3 regions of the Allocoprococcus similis genome follow, and region 1 is predicted to be linked to each of the others. Evidence: riboswitches for the same ligand, from Rfam matches in the RefSeq annotation. Region 1 holds a riboswitch; each other region holds the start of a gene.
The links. Region 1 has a riboswitch for cyclic di-GMP ahead of ACYQ5K_RS05815 (transporter substrate-binding domain-containing protein). Riboswitches for the same ligand answer to the same signal wherever they lie in the genome.

Region 1 (7,446 bases):
TCATCAAGCTCCATCTTTCCGCTCTCAATCCGGGCCATATCTAGTACATTATTTATGATTGACAGGAGAAGATTTCCTGACTGCTGCAGTTTTTCCAGATGTTCTAACGTTTCAGGCACGTCTTTTCCTTTCAGTTCATTCTCCATAAGCTGTGCATAGACCAGAATTACATTCATAGGTGTACGGATGTCATGTGACATATTGTTAAGAAAACGAGTCTTTGCGAGACTGGCATCCTCTGCTTTTTTCAGAGCAATCTCAAGTTTTTCATTTAGTTTTTTTGTATCATTTGCTGCAAGCTTTGCGACAGCTTCTGCTTTTCTTGCCTTTCGTAAAAGCATGAGGATAATAACAATGATGCTGAGTGCAGAGAATCCTGTGATGAGAAAAAAAGCAAGTACATTGTCTTTTACAAAGTCAGAAAATTTTACCTTATCTGCCGTACTGTCATAGATAGCAAGTGCACTTGTAAGCATGTCAGACGGCATGGTCTTTAAGGTTTTATTCAGTATTGATAAAAGGCTATCCTCTCCACCTCTTACTGCAAAGCATGCCTCCATTGTTTTTGTAAGTGGAACACTCTTGAAATTTCGACTGTTATCATATATCAACGCCTGGCTTGCTCCCATGAGGAAACAGTCTGCCTTTTCATTCAAGACCATATCTGCCGCATCATCAAGCGAATCACAATCTACCAGCTTCCATTGTGGATAACTGAAAGCAATATGCTGTTTTAAGGCTTCTTTTTCCTTTGGCACAGCTACTGTATACGTATTATGCTCATCAAAATTTTCTTCATCAGTTACCGCCATCAGACTGTAAGTCCAGGCTGTGTTTGTAAGTGCATATCCTTTTTCTTCTGCAAAACCGGGATTTCTGCCGACATAAAAAATCATGTCAATCTCACGCTCTTGTAATGCCTGAATCATTTCGTCATAATCATTGTATTCCTGTATATTAAATTCCAGTATCTGATTTCCCAGACAGTCTTTGGCATAGGATACATATTCTGCCAGCATTCCGGTAAGTTTTCCAGTTTCTTCGTCCAGGGAAAATACCGCCGGATCGTTGCTCAGAAATCCGATCCGGATGTTACCATGTTCTTCCACCCAGGACTTTTCTTCACCTGTAAGAACCTGACTATAATCAAGCGTAAAATACTTCTTATACAAATCTGCTTTGAAAAAGGGACTATCTTGATCTAGCTTGTGCATTGCCCAGTCCAGCTCCGCCTTGATATCGCTGCGCTCTTTATTTATTGCAAAATATATGCCTGATTTGCCAATCGTGGTAACAGATGATATTCCCTGTTCAGACCAGATGGATTCCTCCAGAGATACAAAAGCATCAATCTCATGATTCGCTAATTTCTTTTCAACATCATCATTATTATTCACATTTACATGCTCTGTATGTATGCCATTCTTATTTTCCCACTCTGTCAGCATAATCTCCGGTTCCGTATCCATGAGCACACCTACACGTTTCCCGTCCATAAATTTGAAATCAGACGTTCCAGTATCCATGTTTGACAAATCAGCATAAAGAATATATTTTTCTTCACCCATCGCTTCATCTGAAAAAAGCATCCTTTGTGCACGTTCATCGGTGTAAGAGATATCGCCCATGACATCAATCTCACCATTTTCAAGCTTATCGAAGCAGTTGGACCAGTCACATTTCACGTACTCAAATTCCCATCCGGTATAGCCTGCCAGAGCCTGCAGGAGTTCGTATCCATATCCACGTCTGACACCGTTTTCATCGATATAATCAAAGGTATCTTCAAAGGATCCGATACGGATGATCTGTGACTGTTTTTCATCATTTTTCTTTTCAGCGGCCCGGCAATGTACTGATAACACCATCCACATTCCTAAAGTCAAAAATATACACGCAAATAGTACGGCTGATTTTTTTCTACTTTTATCCATTGTTCTTTTCTCCTCAAATCACCAGGTTATTACACGTCACAAATCTAAAAAATGCACTGCCTTTCCAGACAATGCACCTTAAACATTGCAGCTGGCTGTCATTTTACAGACCCTATAGCTTTGCGTCTCAGCCTTTCGACTGATTTGCCGACGAATCTTTTTTTGGTATTATAAATATTTCATCATGATCGGAACAAGAATGTTCATATCAACAGGCTTTGCAACATGAGCATTCATTCCGACAGAAAGAACCTTTTGTGCATCTTCCGCGAAAGCATTGGCAGTCATCGCAATAATTGGGATCCTGGCTTTTTTCGTATCCTTCATCTTTCGGATAGCTAATGTAGCATCATATCCATTCATAACCGGCATCTGGATATCCATAAGGATCATCTTGTAATAATCAGCATCAGCCTTTTCAATCATATCAATACATGCAACACCATCATTGGCAGTCTCAACAATACATCCTTCTTCCGTCAATAATTCCGTTGCGATTTCAGTGTTGATCTCATTATCTTCGACCAGTAAGATCCGAACACCATTCAAACAATTCTTATTGCTCAAATTACTGTTTTTCTTCACCAGAGAATCGTCTTCTGACGCTTTTCTGCAAGGAATAGTTACTGTAAATGTGGAACCTTCACCCTGCTTACTTTTCACTTCTATTGTGCCATCCATGAGCTCTACAAGCTTTTTCGTAATGCCCATTCCGATGCCGCTGCCCTCAATATGACTGGATGTAGTGTTACGTTCTCTTTCAAAAGTTTCAAAAATACGCTTTTGGAATTCTTCAGACATACCAATTCCATTATCGGTAATGCTAATGATCATATTGCACCAGTCTTCTTTTTCACAGGATTTCTGTACAACATTACAGGATATAGCACCTCCTGTATTTGTATACTTTATTGCATTGCTTATAATATTGAGACAGACTTCTGACAGGTGCGGTGCATCCATATATACATACGGGTACATGATCTGTTCTGTCAGAGAAAGAGTCTGATTTTTACTTTCTGCCTGCTGTCGGAACATAATAATACAATTTTCAAAGCACTCATGGACATTCGAAACAGTGTATTCCATTTCAACCTTATTATTTTCAATTCTTGCAAGATCCAGAACATTGCCAAGCATCGACAAAAGTTCTTTTCCGCATATTTGAATATCTTCAATATATCTGCCAAGTTTATCTGTTTCCTGCAAATGTCTGGACGCCAGTTCTGCATAACCAATGATTGCATTCATAGGAGTTCTGATATCATGGGACATATTGAACAGAAATGATGATTTTGCTTTATTTGCACATTCTGCTTTTAATTTAGCTTCCCGCAATTCTTCCTCTTGTCTTAATTCCCGCATTTTTTCATCTGTCACATCTCGATTGGCAATCAGCACAGATGTAACATTTCCATTTTTACCATAACTCTGCGGAACAATCATGGATAGAAACCATGCTCCATTCTTCTTTTTGAATTCAGAAGACATAGATTCTTTATTATGAAGGCGTGCTGCCATGGTTTGTATATCAAAAAAATCTATATACTTCTGTACAAATGGCTCTGCTATAATATCTTCGATAATCTCGAACTGAGGATCCCAATCTGCAGTATTATCTTTAATATCCAAATCCATTTTTCGGGATCTTTTGACAAGTTCGATCTTCTTTGTTTTCAAGTTCAGCCTTGAGATATGATAATAGGCAGTGCCTAATGCATGAAGGGCCTGCCGGGTTTTTTGCATCTGCTTTCCCAAGGTAACAGGAAACTCTTCACCGTCCATCTGCTCCAGATCCGGCGTTGACTGATGCAGATGCTGAACCAGCCATTTCCCATTCGTCCACTTATAGATAATCGTAAATCTTGTCTCCATTTTAAAACAGATAGAACCATCTTTAAACAGACCGGTAAAATCTACTGTTCCGTGTGCAAGAACATGGTCATCACCAAGTCTTTCTTCTTCCTGATGTAAATTTTGTACTTCGATTCTGATTTTACCTCTTCGTTTTACATCAAATTTAAATGATTCCAAAAACTCATGCAGATTCCTGAAAAGCTCATGTTTCCCTGTTCCAATCAGACTGACATTTTCATCAAAATAATTTTCTATATCAAAATCATTTATTGATTCGGCATTAATATATATTTCAAAAAGCTGTTCTGTGAGTTTTTTTAAATCATCCATGCGCTTCCCTCTCTTTAAAAAAACTTAAATGACTTTAATTTTTCTGTCTTATTTCTAAAATTTTGAATTTAGAAATAAAATCGTTTACTTGATTATATCACAGCGACTTATTATTCTACCAACATTTTGTGAACCTCACATGACTAAAGTCACGTGCTTCTCGGCCGTTTTAAACGGCAAGACTAAATATCGGCGGATACGCCAGTAACTTAGAATTCGTGCGGATACGCACTTTTTCCACACCGGATACGGCTGGTTTCCACATTACAGGTAGTCCGCTGTATATCTGCCTGTGTTTATCCTGCTTTTAAGTTGTTTACTTCTGCATAAAGCTTTCTTAAGTCTGCATAAACACATGAGGTTCTACGCTTCACTACAGGGACTTTTGCCTCCAGTGAAGACCTTTCCGTTTCCGGCAAAGGTTTTAAAAATTCCCTTATAAAATATCTTGCTCCGATATTATAACTTGCTGACAGGTCGCAGTTATACTGTTTTCCTGTTCGAAAGGTACATAGGCTATAGTTCTCCGGATTTCTTACTACCGCTCCGCTTCCGTCACAGGCCAGCCTGCTGGTATGCCGGGCACTGACTCTGGACACACGAATCCTGTTCCGGTGGACCTGATGTTCACACTGCTTCTGAATATCCCGCTTTCTCCATAAGTGGAGCTTTTGTTTCTTTTTTCCGGATATTTTCCCCTGCATTTCCAGATACTCAAACACAATTACATCTGCCTGATATTCTACGGCATACTTCGTGATCTCCGCAGCTATTTTGTGGGACAGTTCCATATTCAGCCTTTTTGCATAATCCCATCAGCTTTGGACCTGTCTGGAGGAATGCTCTCTCTGAAAACGGCGGATTCTGCCAAGCACATGATACAAATGGTCTTTATCACTGGGGAAATTTATAAATTTCCGTCCCAGGATAGTGCCATCTGCACACATGATGCTGCAGACCGCATCCGTATTGATCCCTAAATCAACGCTGCATATCACCTGCTCTTTTACAGTTGTTTTCGATAAGCTTACTTCTTCTGTGTAAGAAAACCGAAGGAAATATTTATGATGTTTCCTTTCCAAAGTTGGGGCGGATGCCTTTTTCCCACTCCATTTTTTTCGCAGATATTCCATATCGGTATGAAGTAATTTTACATGAAACCATCTCCACTCACGCCCATCAAATAGCTTTAACCAGGCTACATCTTCTCCCGGTTCTGCTTCCTTATACATGACATCCCGATAGAATACCGGCATCACATGATTCTCACAGACCAGCTTCGGCTTCCCCTTAAGTTCTCCCTTTTTCCACAGACTAAGACGTGTCCGATAGGAGGAAACTGCTCCAAGTGCATATTGAATCGCTGCTCTTCTCAGATAAGATGGCATCTTAGGAAAATCACGGTCAAACGGAAATCTGGCATGATTCTTTTTTGTCTCATGTACCAGATGTTCCGCTTCATTAAAGCGTTTTTGTGGATTCCTGATTTCTGAAAGTTCTTCCCAGGTCTCTTCATACACCGAAATCAGATAGGAAACTGCCTTCCGAAAAATATCCAGCGTAGGACGGAGCGGTATATTCTTTTTTTTAATTTCTACTCCATAACTGGATACAATCTGCATAAAGTCTCCTACTTTCTTTTTTCCTTCTCTTTTTGTCCCTCAATATATGCCATTACCTGATCCCGGCTTCGATCACTTACGGTAACTGCACAATAGGCTGGAATTCACAAATTTTAACATTCTGCGTCTATTCCATTTTTCAGAACCTGTTTTCGATATTTCGTGCACCAGACAAGATGGTACTGTAAAGAATAAACATATCCTCTACCATATGAAAGTGTATTTCCCTCAATAGTAAATATATCTTTTTCCATGTTTTAATTGTACCATATGCTTCCGTATATAGCAAACACCAGTTCTGTATTTTGATAGAAAAATTTGACACACCTAACTCATCACTAAAGTAACAAGAATGCGGTGTGACTTTTTTTATATCTCTGTTAAATTCCGCATCATCTACAATAAGTATCGTTTGTCTTTTATCCACTTTTTATTTCCTTTAACCATATGGATTTTACGAAGTTCCCTGGTTGTCATATAACCATCCATCTTTGCTAATAATCATTATTGTAACGTACATTTGCTCTCTAATCCAGCAGATTTTCGTGTAAGGTACTGATCAACTCCTCTATAACTATCGGTTTGGACAAGAACCCATCCATCAGTACCAGATCATAATTACCAGGAATCGAATTCTTAACTTTCTCCACTGCCTCTGCTCCATTTTCTCATTACGAATCTCCCATTTGAAATTATTTTCCACTAGTTCAACAATTCATGAATTACCTTTACCAGTAAATTCCCATCAACAGGCTTAGAAATATGCTCATCCATTCCTGCTTCTTTTGCCTTTAATCTGTCCTCTGTGAATGCATTTGCTGTCATTGCAATGATCGGTATTGTCTTAGCATCCTCTCTGTTCATAGAACGGATCCTCTTTGTAGCATTATAACCATTCATGACCGGCATCATGATATCCATCAGAATCACATCAAATTCACCGGGGCTGCTTTTTTCAAATATTTCAACAGCCTCAAGTCCATTCCATGCCTTGGTCACTTCAGCGTCTTCATTCTGAAACATAAATTCTGCAATTTCCATGTTCAGCTCATTATCTTCCGCCAGAAGAATGTGCAGCCCCTTTATAGTTTTTTCTGATAAATCTTTCTGTTCTTTAGATTTATCCACATCCAGATCTACTTATAATCCTTTTACAAACTCAACTGCATTTTTTAGATCTTCCTCATCCGGATGCCCTTTTGCAATACCACCTAGCAGTTTAAATGGACCAAATGTGTCATAACCCTTGCATCCGAATTTTCCTGTCACTTTAGAACGCTTCTTGTCCAAAATCTGCTCTATGGATTTATAATTCGCACTTCCACCATAAGTACAGATCAGAAATACCTTTTTATCGTCCGGTAGATTCTTCTCTGCAAATCCCAATATCGACTGATGAAATTTTGAAAAATAGATTCCTGATGCAAATCCAATCATATCATAACTGCTCAGATCTGCATCTGGCTGTTTTACAGCATCAATCAAATCCACCTGACATTCTTCTGCGATCCTCTTTACTAATTTTTCTGTATTTCCATGATGCACAGATGCGTATACGATTGCTTTTCTCATTTGTTTTCCTTTCTGCCTGTCTCCATTGTTTTAGTATTCTTTTGAAATTTCTCCTGTACCATCATGAGCATTTTTTCAAAAGACTGCGCAAACCTTACATCATCTTCTTCTGTTCGTTTTTTCGGTCCCTT
Region 2 (7,446 bases), on a different contig from region 1:
TCGAACAGAAGGTTGCAGATCTTGTCAAAGCATCTGGAATGGAAGACAAGGTGATTTATTCTTCCTTTAATCACTACAGCATCCAGCAGATCAAAAAAATCGTTCCAGACGCAGAAACCGCATATTTATACAGTGATGTAATCTTAAATGTGGAAGACTATGCGGAAAATACAGGTGTAGACGGACTGCATCCTGCGGTATATCACGTGAAAATGGCTGATTTCTTAAAAGAATATCTGGACAGTGGTTTAAATGTCCGCGTCTGGACGGTCAATGAAAAAGAGGATATGGAATGGCTGATCCGCGCAGGTGTAACTGCAATTATCACCAATTATCCGGACAAAGCCGTGCAGATCAAAGGAAAAGTGGAAGCGTAGGCTATGCTGGAAAATAAAAAACTTTTTCTGCTGGATATAGACGGTACCATCTGCAAAGGGAACCAGCTGATCGAGGGAGCAGCCGCATTTTTGAAAGATATCAAAACGAATGGCGGACAGTTTGTATTTATCACAAATAATGCGACCAAGAGTATTGATGATTATATCAAATCTTTTCAGATTTTGGGAATTCATACGGATTATACGAATTTTCTGACAGCATCTTATGCAACTGTTGATTACCTGAAGAAACATCATGCAGGGGATCTGATCTATGTACTTGGAACCCGCTCTTTCATCCGGGAGCTGAAAAAGAATCAGATCCGTGTGACAACGGATTGTGAAGATGAAGGAATTGCCTGTGTTGTGGTTTCTTATGATAATCAGCTGACCTATGAAAAACTGTCTGATACGTGTAAGCTGCTGAGTACACAGAAAGTCGATTATCTTGCAACCAATCCGGACTATGTATGTCCGATTGAATTCGGATTCGTACCGGACTGCGGATCCATCTGTGAAATGCTTGCACATGCAGTAAAGCGGATGCCATATTTTATTGGCAAACCAGAGCCTGCTATGGTGGAACTTGCATTGCAGCGGAACCATTATCAGAAAGAGGAAGCATTGATCGTCGGAGACCGCCTGTATACCGATATTTTGTGTGGGTATCATGCCGGGGTGGAGACGGTGCTGGTATTATCCGGTGAGGCAACTGAAGAAGAAGCAAAAGCATACGAACATCAGCCGGATTACGTGATGTCATCGGTTGCGAAGCTGCATGAAGAATGGATAAAAAGTATTTCTTAACATAAACAGGGTATGTATGGTAATAAAACGGTACATACCCTGTTTGTGCGTCAGAAGCGTATGCATCCGTGGTAAATTGCAAAAATAAATGAAAAGATGGTGTGAGTGTCAAAAGTAAAAAAAGCCTTGCATCGGCGAACGTATGTTTGTATAATGGGAATATGAATACAGAACTGACAAACGATAATTATACAACACAGGAAAAACTACAGATTCTTGCCGATGCAGCCAAGTATGATGTCGCATGTACGTCAAGCGGATCCAGTCGCCGGGGACGGAAAGGAGAACTCGGCAGTACCGTTTCGTGCGGAATTTGTCACAGCTTTGCTGCAGACGGCAGATGCATCTCTCTGCTCAAGATTCTGATGACCAACCATTGCGTCTACGATTGTAAATATTGTATCAACCGGGTGAGTAATGATGTAAAAAGGGCAACCTTTACGCCTGAGGAGATCTGCAATCTTACTGTAGAGTTTTATAAACGTAATTATATCGAGGGACTTTTTCTAAGTTCCGGTGTTTTGAAAAATCCAACCTATACCATGGAAAAGATGTGCGAGACACTGTTACTTCTCCGCACAAAATACCATTTTAACGGATACATTCATGTGAAGACAATTCCGGGAGCTTCGGATGAATTACTTGCAGCTGCCGGTTATCTTGCAGACCGTGTCAGCGTGAATCTGGAACTGCCAACTTCTGAGAGCCTTCGTAAGCTGGCACCGAACAAAACTATGCAGACCATCCTGAATCCGATGGGGAAGGTGCAGAATACTATCGCTGCACACCGAATGGCAATCGGAAAATCTGCGTATATGGAAAGAAGCCGCGGAAATCAGTTCTTGCAAGCCGGGATTTTTTCGGACACTTCCAAGCAGCAGTTTCAAAAGAAACTGGAGAGCAGAGCAGCGCTACAAAAAGGAACCGATGTATCCAAGACTTCTGCACGGTCAAATCCTGCGGTATTGGATTCTTCATTCACCTGGAATCAGGCATATCAGCTGGCGCCACATGACATGTCCAGATTAAAACGAAGTTTTGCACCGGCAGGGCAGAGTACGCAGATGATCATTGGAGCAACAGGTGAAAGTGATTATACTTTATTGCAGACCACACAGCAGCTTTATCAGGGATTTGATCTGAAACGTGTTTTTTATTCCGCATATATCCCGTTAAATGAAGATTCTGTTCTGCCTGCGATCGGGACTCCGCCACCGCTTTTGCGGGAACACAGACTGTATCAGGCGGACTGGCTGCTCCGCTTTTACGGATTTCAGGCAGATGAACTTTTAACGTTAGAGAAACCAAATTTTAATGAGCTTCTGGATCCGAAGTGCGACTGGGCATTACGCCATCTGGAATTATTTCCGGTTGAAGCGGAAACTGCAAGCTATGCAGAACTTCTCCGTGTACCTGGAATCGGGCCGAAATCAGCCAGCCGTATTGTAAATGCAAGAAGATATGGAAGACTGGATTTTACAAATCTGAAGAAAATGGGTGTTGTTCTGAAAAGAGCGCATTATTTCATCACCTGTGGCGGAAAGCAGATGTATCACACGCCGGTTGAAGAGACTTATATCACAAGACAGCTGGTCAGCGTAGATCGGAAGGAATCATGGGAAATGGCTCATGCAAATGAAGGTTTTTCACAGATGACACTTGCGGATTTTGGAATTGGATAGAGAAAGCAGGTAATTTATGAAAATATATACTTGTAAGGATAAGTTAGAAGACATCATGACCTGTATCTATGATGCATGGGCAGATGCTTTACGAATCGGTCATGATCAGATAAGGCTGAAAAAAGAACCGATTTTCCAACCGACACTGCTGGATGAATATATCCATGTAGACGGCGACTGTTCCAAGGCAGAAAAAGTCACCCGGTCTATTCGCAGAGATATTTCTTCCAGAGCCTATCTGTATGTGTATTACGCATCCCTATCTGCAGAAGAGGATGCATTGCAGGCAATCTATAATTTTCTCAGAGTTGGATTTGCAATGGGAGCAGATGTACTTGAAAACTATACGAATCCACATGTGATGCGGATTATGGAGCTGTACCGTAATATTGGAAATGAAAGCCATCACTTCCGTGAGTTTGCCCGGTTCCAAAGTCTGGATGGACGTGTGTATGTCAGCCATCTGGAACCCAAAAGTGATGTGATCATGCTGGTTGGAAGACATTTCGCAGACCGTATGCCATCAGAGCATTGGATGATCGTTGACGATAACAGGAAGATGGCCTGTGTCCATCCAAAAGACGGAGAAAATTATCTTCGGTATCTGACGGATGAAGAGTTTGATGCACTTCGTAAAACAGAAGCGTATGAAGATGAATATACCGGGATGTGGAAGACATTTTTCCATACGATCGGAATCAAAGAACGGGAGAACTATGTCTGCCAGAGGAAGCTTTTTCCGATCTGGAAGAGGAAGCATGCTGTGGAATTTAAAGAATAATCGCAGGAATTAAAAAGACAGCAAAGTGTCATTGGTACTGGCTTTGATGGTTTTCTTTTCATCACAGATAGTTACCGTAATTTCAACAGTTTCCGAGACCGGAATGTCTGCAGGATAATAATTCAGAGAATCTGACAGAAAAACAGAAAGAAGTTCTAGGGATATGGAACAATCTGAGTACAAATGAGCAGGAAACAGTGATGTCAATGCTACGTGGACTTCGGAAGTAGGAGAACAGTTCGAGTATATTATCGGCTGTTCTTTTTTTGTTTTTGAACGTAAAAACGGTAATGTTTTTCTTGTGTACAGCAGAGCACTATAGTATAATAAATCCGGTTTTATTGCATAAGTTTAAAGGCTATAATAAGGAAAACGGCAAACCAGATGAAAGTCTGGGACGCAAAGCCAGAAGAGGCTAAAGTCAGAAAGTTTGACCAGGTCAGCCGGTTGCAACTGTTTCTATATCATATATGGAAAAGATGTGAAAGTGGAAGAGATCTCGATACCTTTTATACTATATCGATGAGTGATTCTAAAGAAATATAGTATGGATACGGGCATATTTGGGCAAGTATCCTTTTTATATGCCAAAATGGGTACGAAAACTGGCAGGGACAGGTTCTCTGTATACAGATAAAAGCAGGATGAAGAAGGCACAAGACGAAGCGAGGATTTTTATAAAATGGAAAATTATGAAGAAAAAATATATTCATTAGGTGAGACTGTAACGGGGCAGACACAGGTCATGTCACAGGTCGTACAGAAAACACTGGAAAATAATGGCGGGGTAGGTATAATGACAGGATCTTATGACCAAAACCTGTCTATTTTGTCTGTGAATAATCTGCTGTTGCATAGTACAGGATATACATTCGATACTTTCATGGAACAGACAAAAGGATCATTGAAAAACTTCTTTTATAATGAGAAAGATATAATGAATCGAGATCGTTTTTCGCAGCTTCACGGAGCAGGGGAAGCACAGATCCTTACTGCAGACGGTACAGTGAATAATGTACGGCTTTATAAAGAGGATGCGACAGATGAAGCGGGCAGACAGATCTGGGTTATGTCCGTACAGGTCAACTGGGATCATGTAAATTTGACACTGCTCAATGAGGCTATCTATTCCGGCTTCTGGTATTTTGACTGTGACGAAAACAGTGAGATTGTGAATGCAAACTGGAGTCATGAATTCCGAAAAATGCTTGGCTATCATGACACTCTGGACTTTCCGAATAAACTGGAATCCTGGTCAGATCTTCTGCATCCACAGGATAAAGAAAGAGTAATGGTGCAGCTTCAGGCGGCAATTAAAGATAAGACGAACCAGATAAAATACCAGGTAGAGTATCGTATGAGAATGAAGGATAATCAATACCAGTGGTTTCGGGCATCGGCAGAAGTAATACGCCGTCTGGATGGTTCTGCCAGCAGGATTGCCGGGATTTTTATTAACATTGATGCGGAGAAAAAAGAAATCATGCAGGCACAAAAATCTGCTGCTTTCCACCGGGCTTTTACGAAAGCAGATTTGTGCGAGTATTATGTGAATCTGGAAGCGAATACTTTTGATACCTTTAAGGTTGAACCGTCCCTGATGACCGTCTTTGAACAGAGTCATACGTGGGATGAATTGATTCGGCATTTTGTGGATTCCTATGTTGTGGAGACAGATAAGAAGGCGGTATCCTCTTTTTACGACCGTGGTTATATTGCAGAAAGGCTGAAGGGTCTGGAAACCGAATTAGCTTTAGAGTGCCGTATCACTCTGAATGGAGAAGAACGATGGGTCCGTAATGTGGTCATACGTGGCGAAATAGAGGATTCAGAATATGCCATGATTTTCTTGCGTGATATCACAGAGACAAAGGTAGAGAGCGCACGGCATCTGCAGATGGCAGCGGATAATGCTTCCATGGAGCAGCTGATTCAGAGTATTGTGCGTCTGGTTGACCGCTTTGTTGTCTGTGATCTCGAAAATGACAGATATGAATTCTACAATCTGAATGGACAGATGATATATAAACCTTTTGGATTTTATCATGATTTTCAGATGCAGGTTCTTGAAAAATATAAGACACTGGAACCATTGGAAGCTATAGATATCCTGATAGCCCCGGATAATATTCGGAAAAAACTGAAAAGTGAAAATGATATTTATAAGTTTGAGTATTGCAGCCTGGATGAAAAGACTTATAAAATCGCTTCTTATATTCCCCTGGAATGGAAGAATGGAAAGCTGGAAAGGGTATTGCTGGCATCCATGGATGTGACACAGGAAAAGAAAGCAGAGATTGAATCCCGTCAGGCACTGAAAGAAGCTTACCGGTCCGCAGAAAATGCAAATCGTGCGAAAACAGAATTCCTTTCCAATATCTCCCATGATATCCGGACACCAATGAATGCGATTGTGGGTCTGACGGCAATCGCAGGAGCAAATGTTGAGAGCAAGGACAGAGTCATTGAATGCCTCGGCAAGATCACAGAATCAAGCCGCCATCTGCTGGGGCTGATCAATGAAGTATTGGATATGGCACGTATTGAAAGTGGAAAAATGACACTGGCACAGGAGGATTTCAATCTGCCAGATCTGGTGGATAATCTTATAACACTCACAAAACCGGTGATTGATGAACATAAACACAATTTAGATATACACATTAATCACATTGAACATGAGAGTGTCTGTGGTGACAGCCTGAGAATCCAGCAGGTATTTGTGAATCTGATGAGTAATGCGATCAAGTATACACCGGATGGTGGGAATATTACTTTTTCCATAGAGGAAAAGCCAAATGGATTTTCGGAACTTGGATGCTATGAATTTACGATTGAGGATAATGGGATCGGTATGTCACCGGAATTCCAGAAAATCATGTTTGATCCTTTCAGCCGCGCAGATGACCATCGGACAACCAGAGTCCAGGGAACTGGTCTTGGAATGGCAATCAGCAGAAATATTGTGAACCTGATGAATGGTAATATTAAAGTGGAAAGCACCTTACATAAGGGAACTAAAATTACAGTAACAATTTATTTGGAGCTTCAGGAAAAAGAAAAAGAACAGGACAGAAATCTGATGAATCTGCCTGTTCTGGTTGTGGATGATGATAAGACATGCTGTGAAAGTACAGTTGCTACACTGAAAGAAATCGGTATTACAGGTGAATGGGTTCTCTCTGGCAGAGAAGCTGTTGAGCGCTGCTATGCACGTCATGAGCTAAAAAATGATTACTTTGCTGTCATCCTGGACTGGAAGATGCCGGACATGGATGGCATAGAAACAGCCAGACAGATCCGAAAACGGATAGGGAAAGAGATTACCATTATTGTACTGACATCTTATGAATTCAGTGAGATTGAAGAAGAAGCAAAGGCTGCAGGCGTAGATGCTTTTATTGCAAAACCGCTGTTCCGTTCCAGGCTGACGGCTACATTGCGGCAGTTTACTTCAGGCAGAAAAGAAAAAACAGCAAGAAATTATCTGGAGGAGCTGTCAGAAGCAGATTACACAGGAAAAAGGATTCTGCTGGTTGAGGATAATGAGCTGAACAGAGAAATTGGTGTTGAAATTCTGCAGATGACAGGGGCAGAAGTGGAAACAGCGGAAAATGGAAAAATTGCAGTTGAAAAAGTGGAAGCTTCTCCGAAAGGCTTGTATGACCTTATTTTTATGGATATCCAAATGCCTGTCATGAATGGCTATGAGGCAACCGCAGCAATCAGGAGTCTTCCTGGTGAACGGGGAAAGCTGCCGATTATTGCCATGACTGCCAATGCTTTTGCAGAAGACGTA
Region 3 (7,446 bases), on a different contig from region 1:
TGCCGGGCAGCCTTCAAAAACAATTGCGATATCCGGCTTGATTACCTGTGCTGTCACGGTGGCACCGCGTACACCAACTTCTTCCTGTGCTGCACAAGCGCCAACAATATCCACATTCAGCTCCTGACCAGCCAGGGTATGCATAGTCTTAAGAATTGCCGCACATCCCAGACGGCAGTCAAAGCTCTTGCCAACCATCAGATCTGTGGTTTCTGAATATGTAAATGTCACATCCGGCACTACGGGTTCACCGATACGAATGCCGAACTTTTCAACCGCCTCTTCTTTAGAAACAGCGCCAACATCTACCGTGATATCTTTCATATCCAGAGGTGCTTTACGCTCCTGCTCTGTCATGAAATGCGGAGGCTTGCTGGCAGTAAGCCCCGGAATATATTCTCCGAACCGGTTGCGAACCAAGACTTTATGAGCCGGAATATTGTGGTTAACCCAACCTCCGATCTGAATGATGCGGAGAGTTCCGTTTGGGCAGATAGCCTGCACCATAAACCCAACCTCATCACTATGTGCGTCAAGCTGAACAACCGGACGTTTGCCGTTATTTTCTTTACGGCGGATATACAGGTTGCGCATGCGATCTTCAGTAATTTCTCCGAGTCCTTCTGCGTAAGGACGAATCGCTGCAACCACTTCATCTTCGAAACCGGATGTACCGTTTGCATTTGAAATTGCTGCAATCATTTCCAGCGTTGTTTTTTTATCCATTCTGACACCTCTCTATGAAAGTTTTACGTTCTTGAATTCTTCCATGAAATCAACAATATAGTTTGCTGTGGTCTCAAGCATCTCCTTGCCCCACTCTTCTGTAGCGGTACTCGGATGATCCGGTCCGATCCAGCCGCTGTCTGTTACATGCGGAGTATTGCGTATAATATCAACGTTAACTCCCTTGAACTCAACAGAACGGAAACCGGTTGTCTTCAGATTATCAGACAGGTGCTTAAACTGGAGTTCACCACCTATCTCACTCTTATCAACTAAAGACGGATCAATTCCAAGAATCGCAGCTGTTTCCTCACCACCGCCGTGGCCGCCTTTCCACGCCGGGTTCATATCCCATGCCATCAGCCACCAGTTAAGCATAGCCACCAGACAGCCCTTATCTTCGAATTCCATGCCAAGGCGTTCAATCATCTTGATGTTTCCGCCATGTCCGTTCAGAAAAACGAATTTTCTTGCGCCGTGACGATACAGACTCAGAAAAATCTGACGGCAAAACTGATAGAGTACCTCATTGTCAATATCAATTGTACCCGGATACGGAGCTAAACACTGGCAGGAACCATATGGAATGGTCGGAGCAATCAAAACATCACTCTTCTTCTCAATTTTCTCCAGCAAATGCTCCGGAATCAGTGTATCGGTTCCAAGTGGCATGTGACGGCCGTGACACTCAATACTTCCGATAGAAATAAGTACCATATCGTTTTTTTCAAAATATTCTTGAGCTTTCGGCCAAGTCAAATTTGTAAGTCTCATATTTTCTCTCCTTCCTACTAATAATTATTCTTCTCTGCTGAAAATCGGACTATTCGGAAACCAGACAGTCCGACATCCATCAATTACTGCGTTGCCTCCTATTCCCCTTTAGGATTTGCTTTTTTTATGACAATGCAGAATTTTTGAGATACTCTTGATAACCCAAGTATAGTCCAGGCAAATATGATTGTCAACAATTTCGACTTAATGTTAACAGCATAAAAAATGCTTTCGTTTTAGTTAACAATCTACTATAATTATAATAAGTTTTTTGCTAACGGACAAAAGACATCCGTGTAGTCGTTTCTACTAAACTAGTAAGGAAATGGAACATGCGAAAAATTGGCGGTATGTTCTACTACGAACCAAGCGCACCTATTGAAACCGGATACTTATTCTGAAAATTTATGAGGTAAATATGCAGAAACAACGAAAAACATCAAATACTATTACATCAGAAATTGTTCTTGAATCTCTGCGGGAGCAGATCATCAATGGGATCCTTCAGCCTCAGGAAAAACTGGTAGAGGCTGAAATTGCCAGGAAATTCGGACTCAGCCGAGGTCCTGTGCGCGAAGCGCTCCGACAGCTTGCTGTCGAAGGTTTAGTCGATTACTGTCCTAACAAAGGATGTACAGTCGCACTGCTTTCTCCACAAGACGCTTATGAAGTCTTTTTTCTGCGCGGCAGCCTTGAAAAACTGGCGATCCAGAAAAGCAACTGCCTCCTCAGTGACTATAGTCTCATGATAATGGAAGCCAGCATTGAAGAATTTCGAAAGGCTGTTCTCGAAGGTAATACTATGAAGGCTGTTCGTGCAGATGAGACATTCCACCTGCAGATCATTCGCTCTGCCCAGCTTAACCGATTGACTAAAATGTGGGAGTTGCTGAGTCCACTGAATGGTGCCATGTTCCTCTCGGTTCAGAATGCCAATCGCTTTGGACTGTTAAGCGGAGATGCTGAAACGCTTCAGAATGCCAAATGCTTAGAATCAAACACACCGGATCCAAATACCTCTTATAACGGAGGCACTGCAGTATGGACACACCAATGCCTGTTGGAGGCCATCCGGATTAACGATATCCAGGCAACCTGTGCTCTTCTGGACCAGCATTATGAAGAAACCGGCAGACGTGTATACAGACTTTCACTCATGAAAGAACAGGGTTTTTGATCTGTTTCATTAATAACAGATGTCAGAACTCTAAACTATCTGCATTCAAAAGGAAATACTTCATTCCCATGATGACAAATCCTTCATCATTTCTCCAAGGTTTCTTGCTGCCATTTAACAGGCCCTTTAGCTTTGCGTCTCAGACTTTCGTCTGATTTGCCATTTCACTTATTATTTTTTATTTGAAAACTAATTTTATTTTACGCCCATATTTCTTTGCATAGAAGAAAAAGCATTATCGCTTTAACGTAAAAAACTTGTTGTTTTTTTCGGAAAACTTATTCTGTCTTTCAACTTTTGTGATATAATGCTTCATTATAAAAAATCCCATGGATAAAATGAGGTGAACCAGGTGAAAAAGAAAACACTTGTGCCTCTTATCGGTTTTTTACTGGGCATATGCCTTGTTAGTTTAATTGTATACAAAACAGACACCCATGAAAAAGAGCAGAGACACATAACAGCACAATTAAATGTAGTCACCTATGGTGAACGCATAAAGAATGAAATTACAGCTGGAATTGAGATTACGGATGCTTTGAAGCAGATCTTAATAAGTGAAGATGGTGACATCTATCATTTTGAAACGATTGCCGGAAATCTTATATCTGATTCTATTGAAAGCATACAACTTGCTCCTAATGGTGTTGTAACCGATATTTATCCGGCTGCTGGAAATGAGGCAGGTAAGATTGATCTGATCCATGATAAAGACCGTGGAAAGATTTCCTGTTATGCTAGAGACAACCATACAATCATTACACAAGGTCCCTTCAAATTGAAACAGGGCGGATATGGAATTGCCGTCCGCAATCCAGTCTACCTGAAAGATAAAAATGATCAAGAGTATTTCTGGGGATTTACTATCGTTATCCTGCGTATTCCGGACATTTTTTCAGACTCGATCCATGCACTTTCAGATTTTGGATATGAATATAGAATTTTAAAAACAGTTACTCCCTGGAGTGACACTTATAAAGTGGTTTATCAGTCGGATGATCAAATAAACCATCCTGTTTCTTATACTTTTACAATAGGAGATGAAAACTGGAAAATTGAGGTAACACCTAAAAGTGGATGGAGAAATAGCACATTAATCATAATCACAAGCGGAATATTTGTTATAATAATCCTTCTTCTGACAGTTCTTACCAGAGTATGGTTAGTAGCAAAAGAACATAGGAACAAATATCAAATACTGGCACATACAGATTCTCTTACAGGTATTTATAACCGCTATGGATTTGATGAGTTAGCAGAAAAGATGATTTCTAAAAATCCTCAAACACATTTTGTGGCTGCACTCCTTGATATCGATGATTTCAAGTTTATCAATGATATCTATGGACATAGTTACGGAGACAGGGCATTAAAGAGTCTTGCAGACAGCATGAAGGCTTTTTTCCCATCCGATGCGTTACTGGGAAGAAACGGTGGTGACGAATTTTGCATTCTTTTACCAAATTGTACCTTTGCAGAAGCAGATGTACAGCTACAGCAATTCACCCAACTTCCCAAAACATTCTCATGTCATGGTAAGGAATATGCTTTTTATATTTCTCTTGGATATGCAGAATATCCAACATCTGCATCCGACCGTTCACAGCTCCTGCGCTGCGCAGATGCAGCTCTTTATGAAATAAAGCTTCATGGTAAAAACGGATGTATGGCCTACAGGAAAGGTCTTCAGTCAGGTGTCCGCAAACAGCTTGGATTCGCATTCAAGGATATTTCAGAACACCTTCCAGGTGCATTTATCATATACAGAGCTGACAAAGAAGATGATGAACTATTTTATGCAAATGATGAATTTCTTCATATGTCTGGATATAAAGATATAGATGAACTATTCAGACTTACTAAGAAAAGTTTTCGAAACTTGATTCGGGAAGATGAACAGCAACAGATAGAATCAAGTATCTGGGAACAGATTGACAGTGGTAATGAAAATGATTATATTCACTTCCATCTTCGAAAAGCTGACGGAACCTATTTTTCTGTGCTTGATCATGGAAGAATTGTAGAGAGCCAACAATACGGAAAGGTATTTTATGTATTGTTTATGGATTGGGAGGATATGCATGTTCGTTACAGTGATAAATTCTCAAGATAATAAAAATCGAGTAGGTGGCGGTGATTAACCGCCGTCCTCTCACAGCACCGTATGATGTACCGTTCGGTATACAGCGCTTTCAATAGTTGACGTGCACAGACTGGTAGGCTGTGGCTAAATCATAATAGCCACTGTTTATCAGTCTTTCTTTATTTAGCGCCCAAATCACAGCTTTGTTATTACTGATATACCAATACTTTCTGCCATCCAACTGGATCCACCGGAATTCCTTTTTCTTTAAAAGGTTATAAATAGTAGGTCTGCTGACTCCTAGGATTTCCTGTAACTCTTCAGGAAACTGAAATATACCATTGGGCTGAGTAATTTCCATGCATATAAACCCGAATACGTGAAACAGGAAATATGGGCAAGGCTACTTGCATCATTATAATCCGTTTTGAGGCAGATTTGCAATCTGTCTTTTTGTCGTGCTTTCCTTCATGAGTAAATCGTAAACATATCTGTAAAACTGTTCCACTAAGGCCCATCTGTAATTTGTTCTGTAAGAATTCGCTCCCTATTAAACGTTAACTAAATGACATTGGTTCAGTACCCTCACAGTTACGCGCAAAAATCCATTCCAAATCAGCTGCTCCGATAGGATTTTTGCCTTCCAGCCTAATTTTTCTTACGGTCAGCGCAGTAAATGCGCAGACCTACTGAACAGTTATAATTATTCTATATTATACAGAAAAATTTTACATATGACAATGGGAAAATATAGGACCTTTTATACAATATGTCCAAAAACATTAGCTGAAATCCTTCCTCTTTCCTTTACTTTCCTCCTGTTCCATGCTATGATAGCGATAGAATATTTCAGTTATATCCGAAAAATTTTTCGTAAATTCAGGAGGAAATGTAAATGAAAACACTTGGCTACTACAACGGTAAATTCGGACCTCTGGAAGAGATGACCGTTCCGATGAACGACCGCGCATGTTATTTCGGTGATGGTGTGTACGAGGCGACACTGGCGAGAAACGGAAAGATCTTCGCTTTAAAAGAGCACCTGGACCGTTTCTTCAACAGCGCCGGACTCATTAAGATCGATATCCCTTACACAAAGGACGAGCTTGCGGCGATCCTCTACGATATGCTGGCAAAAATGGACGATAAGGATATCTTCATCTACTGGCAGATGACCCGGGGAACCGGCATCCGTCAGCACCAGTTCCCAGCTGCAGGCACAAAGCCGAATCTCTGGATTTTCATGAAGCCTGGGAAATCGGCTGACTCCAGCAAACGTCTGAAACTTACAGACATGGAAGACACCCGTTTCCTCCACTGCAATATCAAGACATTAAACCTTCTCGTCAACGTCATGGCGGCAGAGAAAGCGGAGTCTCTCGGATGCGGCGAGTGCGTCTTCCACCGCGGTGATATCGTCACCGAGTGTGCCCACAGCAACGTTTCCATCATCAAGGACGGCGTATTTAAGACCCACCCGACAGACCACTATATTTTACCGGGAATCACAAGAATGCACATCATCCAGATCTGCAAGGATAACGGGATCATCGTCGACGAGACACCTTTTACCATGGCAGAGCTGATGGATGCCGACGAGATCATCGTCTCCAGCTCCACAAAATTCTGCTCCCCGGTCTGCGAAATGAACGGCACCCCGATCGGAGGAAAGGCACCGGAGTTAGTGGATTTGATCCAGAAAAAGTATACAGAAAAATTTGAAAATGAGACCATGTAAATGATCAGAGGAGCAGTTCAGGGCGCATGCCAGTTCATCTTGACCGTTGACTGCTCCGGCTGGCTTTGCTATTTCTAAACAGAGTAGAAATATCTGATAGATAGTTTGCAATTAGAATTTATCAGCTAAAGTCGCTGCCTGTTCGCACCCATCTGTCTTGTCAATATCGCCTGTATTTACAACTGCGGGAATCATTACCGCACCGACCATTTTCCATTTCAACAATGCAGCAGACCGTTCAATAGGAATCCGAATACCGTCCATGACAGATTTATCATCTTCCTCGCAGCAAGTAATGATAGCGTATTCTTTTCCAGAAAGGTCTACCTCTGCATGATAGAATGAAAACAGCTTATCAATGACCGCCTTTATCTGTGACGGAATCGTGTACCAGTAAACCGGCATGGAAAAAACAATAGCGTCGGCTTCCTGAATAGCCGGGGCTATCACATTGAAATCATCATCAAATGAACAGGCTTTTCCTGTCTTAAAGCATGTTTCGCAGGCATGGCAACCACTCACATTCATCATGGCAGCGTCAAACCGCTTTACCGTATGTCCTTTTTCTTCCGCAGCTTTGATAAAAGCCGCTGTCATTGCGAAGCTGTTTCCTTTTTTGCGGGGGCTGCCTGTGATTACAACAATTTTTTTGCTCATAAAATTGATCCTCCTTATGATAGCGGGATTGACTTTTCCCTCTTTCGATATTATCATAATAGCAAGAATGAAATGAAAATCAAGTACGCACAATTAAGTGCGATACTAAAATTCGTGTAATATACTTACGAAAAGGAAAGTGTAAAATGAGTGAACGTAATATTTCAAATGAATGCTTTAGAAGTACAGGATTTAGCTACACTTTATCTCTGATTAACGGAAAATATAAAATGACGATACTATATGTTCTGGCTGAGTTTGGCGTTGTCCGTTTCAATGAAATGAAAAAAT

Region 2: another riboswitch for cyclic di-GMP. It lies ahead of ACYQ5K_RS11900 (hybrid sensor histidine kinase/response regulator); the one in region 1 lies ahead of ACYQ5K_RS05815 (transporter substrate-binding domain-containing protein).
Region 3: another riboswitch for cyclic di-GMP. It lies ahead of ACYQ5K_RS10190 (ATPase); the one in region 1 lies ahead of ACYQ5K_RS05815 (transporter substrate-binding domain-containing protein).

Annotation. Positions count from the first base shown of each region.
Region 1 covers NZ_BAAHSG010000010.1:47,545-54,990, reverse strand. Annotated here, with positions in the region: gene ACYQ5K_RS05815 (transporter substrate-binding domain-containing protein) at 1-1,934, opposite strand, end outside; cyclic di-GMP riboswitch class I at 2,018-2,093, opposite strand; gene ACYQ5K_RS05810 (ATP-binding protein) at 2,103-4,121, opposite strand; gene ACYQ5K_RS05805 (IS200/IS605 family accessory protein TnpB-related protein) at 4,418-4,912, opposite strand; gene ACYQ5K_RS05800 (hypothetical protein) at 4,937-5,743, opposite strand; partial or broken gene ACYQ5K_RS05795 (transposase) at 5,752-5,997, opposite strand; gene ACYQ5K_RS05790 (hypothetical protein) at 6,271-6,393, opposite strand; partial or broken gene ACYQ5K_RS05785 (response regulator) at 6,446-6,883, opposite strand; gene ACYQ5K_RS05780 (flavodoxin family protein) at 6,884-7,315, opposite strand; gene ACYQ5K_RS05775 (YaiI/YqxD family protein) at 7,312-7,446, opposite strand, start outside.
Region 2 covers NZ_BAAHSG010000031.1:21,637-29,082, forward strand. Annotated here, with positions in the region: gene ACYQ5K_RS11880 (glycerophosphodiester phosphodiesterase) at 1-377, shown strand, start outside; gene ACYQ5K_RS11885 (HAD-IIA family hydrolase) at 381-1,184, shown strand; gene ACYQ5K_RS11890 (putative DNA modification/repair radical SAM protein) at 1,346-2,866, shown strand; gene ACYQ5K_RS11895 (TIGR03915 family putative DNA repair protein) at 2,883-3,647, shown strand; cyclic di-GMP riboswitch class I at 4,012-4,102, shown strand; gene ACYQ5K_RS11900 (hybrid sensor histidine kinase/response regulator) at 4,330-7,446, shown strand, end outside.
Region 3 covers NZ_BAAHSG010000019.1:40,000-47,445, reverse strand. Annotated here, with positions in the region: gene ACYQ5K_RS10205 (M42 family metallopeptidase) at 1-726, opposite strand, end outside; gene ACYQ5K_RS10200 (creatininase family protein) at 739-1,500, opposite strand; gene ACYQ5K_RS10195 (GntR family transcriptional regulator) at 1,919-2,677, shown strand; partial or broken gene ACYQ5K_RS10190 (ATPase) at 2,700-2,798, opposite strand; cyclic di-GMP riboswitch class I at 2,773-2,848, opposite strand; gene ACYQ5K_RS10185 (diguanylate cyclase domain-containing protein) at 3,030-4,790, shown strand; partial or broken gene ACYQ5K_RS10180 (helix-turn-helix transcriptional regulator) at 4,984-5,121, opposite strand; gene ACYQ5K_RS10175 (D-amino acid aminotransferase) at 5,656-6,498, shown strand; gene ACYQ5K_RS10170 (flavodoxin family protein) at 6,610-7,155, opposite strand; gene ACYQ5K_RS10165 (winged helix-turn-helix transcriptional regulator) at 7,302-7,446, shown strand, end outside.